One region of the Lysinibacillus sp. UBA6686 genome, then DNA from elsewhere that is predicted to be linked to it. Evidence: riboswitches for the same ligand, from Rfam matches in the RefSeq annotation. Region 1 holds a riboswitch; the other holds the start of a gene.

Evidence for each region. Region 1 has a riboswitch for S-adenosylmethionine ahead of B2R82_RS03530 (cyclase family protein). Riboswitches for the same ligand answer to the same signal wherever they lie in the genome.
Region 2: linked by a shared signal. The riboswitch ahead of B2R82_RS15470 (methionine ABC transporter ATP-binding protein) and the one ahead of B2R82_RS03530 (cyclase family protein) in region 1 are both predicted to bind S-adenosylmethionine.

The regions. Positions count from the first base shown of each region.
Region 1 is NZ_DKJS01000013.1:35,944-39,151, reverse strand. It holds gene B2R82_RS03535 (MarR family winged helix-turn-helix transcriptional regulator) at 1-372, opposite strand, end outside; SAM riboswitch class I at 1,085-1,190, shown strand; gene B2R82_RS03530 (cyclase family protein) at 1,313-2,050, shown strand; gene B2R82_RS03525 (DedA family protein) at 2,091-2,681, opposite strand; gene B2R82_RS03520 (Cof-type HAD-IIB family hydrolase) at 2,837-3,208, opposite strand, start outside.
Region 2 is NZ_DKJS01000059.1:46,406-49,613, reverse strand. It holds gene B2R82_RS15490 (arsenate reductase family protein) at 1-16, shown strand, start outside; gene gcvH (glycine cleavage system protein GcvH) at 98-478, shown strand; gene B2R82_RS15480 (hypothetical protein) at 641-982, shown strand; gene B2R82_RS15475 (thioredoxin family protein) at 997-1,308, shown strand; SAM riboswitch class I at 1,365-1,468, shown strand; gene B2R82_RS15470 (methionine ABC transporter ATP-binding protein) at 1,552-2,580, shown strand; gene B2R82_RS15465 (methionine ABC transporter permease) at 2,570-3,208, shown strand, end outside.

The DNA of each region.
Region 1 (3,208 bases):
TGTCACTAATTTTAGACGACCATCCTCTGGACTCAAACGCCGTGAAACTAGTCCATCTCTTTTCAAAATATCAATTAAACCTGTCACAGTAGCTCTTGTTATCCCAAGATGCTCTGCTAATTGAGATGGCAATTCTTCACCATCATTGTCTTCAAGATCAGCTAATAATCGATAGCGACCTGTAGATAAACCAAATTTAGAAAAATGGTTTTCCGCAGCACTTCCTAGCATCGCACCTGCAGCCATTAATCTCGATGCGACAAGTATAGCCTGTGCATCAACTTCTAATTGGTAACGTTCAATTTGACTTTTCGATTGAGCAAACGAAGGAGCAGCATTCATATCATACATTTTATTTTTATCTTTAACCATACATGTAGTATGGCACCTAACTATTTAAATGTCAAATATTTCTTTTATATTTTAGGAGACCCAATCCACATAATAAATTATGTTCTATCAATGAATTTAAATTCCTATTGACTAACGAAGCCCTGTCTCCATGATGAAAATTGTAAATGAATTCCGCACTTTTGGGCTTTTAAGATTATCTTCCCTGGATTGCACGTTGGGGTTACCGTACTTCCTAGTCTAATTTCTAAACATTTCCTAGCTTTAAAAGGAATGGTTGATTATGATACTAGCCTTATAACACAAGGAGCATTGGAGCTTTATTTAAAAAGTGGAATGTTTCATTTACATAGTACAATGCTTTCAAAAAAGTATGGAGAAAAGTCAACATGAAGGTACAAAAACTAGCAAACTGGATTATTTACGACCAAACTCGCCTGATACTAAACTTCAATTTGTTTTACTACCAGAAAAAATATAGAAACTTTAATTCAACATTTACTGATAAAAGACATGCATATTAAAGCCATTGGCGAAAATTACTTTTTACAAAAATCAATACAAAAAAAACAAATCAATCCCTAATTACACAAGGTCTTCAAAAAAATTCATGGCTGTAACAGAAAGAATAAAAAGTTACACGTTTTCCTTGTATCCCTATTGAACTTGTAAACTATAAATAAATATGCTATTGTATTTGTAATCGTTATTTCTGAAAATTCTTATATTGCATTTCTTATCAAGAGAGACGGAGGGATTGGCCCTATGAAGTCTCAGCAACCAGCCTATAGGTATGGTGCTAACTCCAATTGGCAAAATGTTTGCCTTGAAGATGAGAAGACTAACATTTGTTGCTTTACACAAGAGTCCTCTTCTCCAAGGAGGACTCTTTTTTGTGGTTATGATTGGACAAGTAAGACAAGCAGGAATAACTCATACTAATAGAAAGCAGGTAAATACGATGTCGAATGAACTTTTACAAGCAGTGCAGCTATTGAAATCAAGAAAATGGGTGGATTTAACACATACATTTGGACCAAATTCACCTCACTTCTTTATGTTTGAGGATGCAAAGTTTGAAACCTTATTTTCACATGATGATGGTTTCTTTGCGCAGCAATTCACTTTTCCTGGACAATATGGAACACATATCGATCCACCTATCCACTTTGTTAGGGACACACGCTTTTTAGAAGATTTGGATTTAAAAGAATTAGTACTACCCTTAATCGTGATTGATAAATCGAAGGAAGTCGAGCAAAATAATGATTTTACCTTAAGTGTTCAGGATATTCTTGACTTTGAGGCTGAGCATGGAGAAATTGAAGCAGGTACGTTTATTGCCCTACGTACCGATTGGAGTAAGCGTTGGCCTAATAAGGATGCCTTTAATAATAAGGATGCTGAGGGTCATAATCATATACCAGGTTGGGGATTAGAGGCATTACAGTTTTTATTTAAAGAACGAAAAATTAACGCTATTGGTCACGAGACTTTCGACACTGATTCAGCAGCGGATTTTCGCAAAAATGGTAAGTTAGATGGTGAATATTTTGTACTTGAGCAAGACACTTATCAAATTGAGCTTTTAACAAATTTGGATCAGCTACCGCCAAAAGGGGCTGTCATATTCAATATTGTACCGAAACCAGAAAGAGCGTCTGGATTCCCTGTTCGTTCATTTGCCATCTTACCTTAAAAATAAATAAGGGTCTTATTCGCTTAGAAGAATCAGACCCTTATTTATTTCTTTTTTTGAAAAAATAATAAATGACCAACATTAATATGATGAATACTACGATAAGATAAATACTGTAGTGAGATAAGTAAAATCCCACATAGCGCCATTTCTCACCTAATACTTTTCCTAATGTAATAAAAGTAAATGTCCAAATAAACGCGCCTGCATAAGCAAAAATGGCAAATTTTCTATAAGGATAGTTGTTAATGGCTGCTACATATGCGGTAAGATGGCGTACACCTGGAATAAAATAACCGATTAGTAATAAGGCTGGTCCTATTTTCGTAAATAATTTTTTAGTAAAATTAATTTTTTGCTTAGTAATATGAATCTTCGGACCATATTTATGTAACAAAGGTAGCCCGAATCGAAAACCTATATAATAACTTAAAGTAATGCCACCTATTGCACCGATAGTTGCGCTAAGTAATGCCGGAACATGTTCTAGTGTTTCTCGATATACACTATATCCTATATATGTTAAAAATATTTCATCAGGAATAGGCAGCCCGACAATCCCTCCAACTAGGATAAGAATTATGCCAAAATACCCGTAATGTTCAATAAGAGATTGTACATGATGTGCCATAAAATCATCCCACCTAAAGCATTTTAATAACTTTCGTTAGCTTTATCATACTCAATGTAGTTAACATTATGAGTGCCATAGCTTCAATCTTTTTTTACTTTGACATCCCCTCTAAATTTACTAAAAATATTATTCGATTCCAAATAATTACTTTCTTAAATTATTTGTAGCTCTTTCAAGGCATAATATATACCCCCTTCAATGGATTTCTTCGTTATATAATCAGCACTATTCTTCAATGCCTCACTTGCATTACCCATTGCAACCCCAAAACCAACCTGTTCTAACATATCTATATCATTATCGCCATCGCCAAACGCAAGTGCTTCCTCAGAACTTAAATTGAAATAATCAAGTACAGCCTGAACAGCAATCGATTTGGAAATATCAGATTGCAATACATTCGTAATATACGGATGCCATCTTTTAAATTTTAAATGAGGAAATTGTGTTGTATATATTTGCTCAATATCTTCATTAGCATATAAACACATTAGATAAATTTCCTGTTCTACAATATTTTCATG
Region 2 (3,208 bases), on a different contig from region 1:
GCAAGCTTGGAAATAGCCGTAAATATCCTTGTTTTTATAGGAGAAGTATGGCACACTGAAAGTGAATATATTACATATTTATGGAGGGGTTTTTTGCATGAGCACACCTAAAGACTTACGATACTCTGAAGAACATGAATGGGTAAAAGTAGAAGATGGAAAAGTACGTATTGGTATTACACACTTCGCGCAATCTGAATTAGGAGATATCGTTTTTGTTGAGCTTCCACAAGTTGGCGATGAAATCAAAACAGACGATCCATTCGGTAGCGTAGAATCAGTAAAAACTGTTTCTGAATTATATGCGCCAATTTCAGGTACTGTAGTTGAAGTAAATGCAGATTTAGAAGATAGCCCAGAATTCGTTAATGAATCACCATATGAAAAAGCTTGGATGATCGTTGTTGAGCCTGCTGATGCATCAGAAGTAGAAAAGCTTATGACAGCAGAGCAATACGAAGAAATGGTCGCTGAATAAGACAAGCCCTAATAGAAAAACGTCGGCATTCACCGACGTTTTTTATTATCTTCATGGTTGGGGAGATAGTCGCTTCCAATGGGTGTCTAACATTACCATCGTTGACACTTAATTGATATAATGACTATAAGGAAAAGGGATATGTCTAATGGGGGTGGCGTGATGTTCGAGGGAAAATGCTTAATTGTTGAAGGCCGTTCGGATAAGCTTCAAATTGAACCTATTTTAAGTGAAGATGTCACAATACTTTGTACGAATGGTACAATTGGTGTGCATCAATTAGAAGTGCTGCTTGATCCATATGAGGGCTGTGAGCTTTATACATTTTTTGATGCAGATCCATCAGGGGATAAGCTACGGGCATTAATGGACAGACATTATCCAGAGGCAGAGCATTTACGTACAATGCCAACGTATAAAGAAGTTGAGACAACTCCGAGAAAGGTATTAGCAATGATATTGTTGCGAGCACATTTCTCAATCCATAATCAATATATTTTGTAAGGTTGCGTGAAAAAATGGAAGAATGGTCAAAAGAGCAGTGGGTCGCGGCTGTCCAGTCGGGGAAAAGAGCTGCCTTTTATTTATATACACCTATGTGTGGTACATGTGCAGTTGCATCGAAAATGATGATGATCGTTGAGCAATTACTGCCAAAGCTTCAAATCGGCAAAGCAAATTTAAATTTTGTTGAAGAGATTGCCTTAGATTACGAAATCGAAAGTGTACCATGTTTACTCGTCTGTGATGGCGGAAAAGTGACAGAAAAAGTCTATGCTTTTCAATCCGTACCGTTTTTATACGAATTGTTAAAAAAATCAATTGACTGAAGTTTGCTAGCGTGGTAAAGTAACAAATATATTACTAAAACATTGAATATATCGAACTCTTATGAAGAGTGGCGGAGGGAAGTGCCCTATGAAGCCCGGCAACCATCACAACGTGAAAAGGTGCCAAATCACCCAAAGATTTATCTTTGAAAGATGAGAGAACGGTTGAGCGTATAAATACGTGACCCCTTCTACTTGTCTGTGAGTGAAGGGGTTTTCTATATGAGAAAAGGAGTATTCGCTATGATCCAGCTTCAAAATATTACGAAAAAATACAAAACCGCAAATGGCGAATTAATAGCAGTCAAAGACGTAAACCTTTCCATAAATAAAGGTGAAATATTTGGCATTATCGGCTATAGTGGTGCTGGTAAAAGTACAATGATTCGTTTATTGAACGGTTTAGAAAAGCCAACATCTGGTACGGTGATGGTTAACAATCAAGAGTTTTCATCTATTAAGGGGCAAAAGCTTAGAGATGCAAGACAAAAGGTAAGTATGATTTTCCAGCACTTTAATCTACTATGGTCTAGAACCGTTGAAGAAAATATCGCTTTTCCACTAGAAATCGCAGGTGTTTCAAAGGCTCAGCGTGATGCACGTGTGAAGGAATTGATTACTCTTGTTGGTTTAGATGGACGTGATCAGGCGTATCCATCACAGCTATCAGGCGGTCAAAAGCAGCGTGTCGGCATTGCTCGAGCACTTGCTAATAATCCAGAGGTTTTATTATGTGATGAGGCAACCTCAGCACTTGACCCAGAGACTACCGATGCAATCCTGGATTTACTTGTAGATATTAACGAACGTTTAGGATTAACTATTGTGTTAATCACACATGAAATGCACGTTATCCGTAAAATCTGCCATCGTGTAGCAGTAATGGAGGCAGGCGAAATAGTAGAACGTGGTGAGGTATTACAAGTATTCCAGGCACCTCAAGCTGCTATTACGAAAAAATTTGTATCACAAATTACAGATACGAAGGAAACGCAGGAGACGGTTGCACAAATAAAAGCAAATTATCCAACTGGACAACTTGTTAAGCTAATTTTTGTGGGAGAAAAAACAGAGCAGCCCGTTATTTCACACCTCGTCAAGCACTTTGATGTAGAAGTTAGTATTGTGCACGGTAATATCTCTCAAACAAAAAATGGTGCTTACGGTACGCTTATTGTGCAAATTGATGGAACCGAGTCAAATGTGGCTGATGCACTAGGTTACTTAAATACAGTTGAAGTACAAACGGAGGTGATTGCAAATGCTAACTAATCTCTTTCCGAATGTCGACTGGGAGCGAATGTGGGCAGCTACCTATGAAACACTGTATATGACAGCTATTTCAACCGTAGTAACATTCATCCTTGGCTTATTAATTGGAATCGTATTATTTTTAACAAGTCCCCATCAACTATGGGCTAATAAAATTGTTAATTTCTTAACAGGTTCACTCGTAAATATTTTCCGTTCGATTCCATTTATCGTGTTAATTATTTTATTAATTCCATTTACAAAATTTTTGCTTGGCACAATCCGTGGAGCCAATGCTGCGTTGCCAGCACTAATTATTGGTGCAGCACCATTCTATGCACGTATGGTATTGATTGCATTACGTGAAATTGATAGAGGGGTAATCGAGGCAGCGCGTTCAATGGGTGCTAAAACATCTACTATTATATGGAAAGTGTTAATTCCAGAATCATTACCTGCGCTTATTTCAGGTATTACTGTAACAGCTGTAGCGCTTGTTGGTTATACAGCAATGGCAGGAATTATTGGTGCCGGCGGGTTAGGAAACTTAGCCTTCTTGGATGGCTTCCAGCGTAATCGCTCAGATGTGACATTAATGGCAACTATTCTAATCTTAGTAGTCGTATTTATTATTCAATGGATAGGCGAT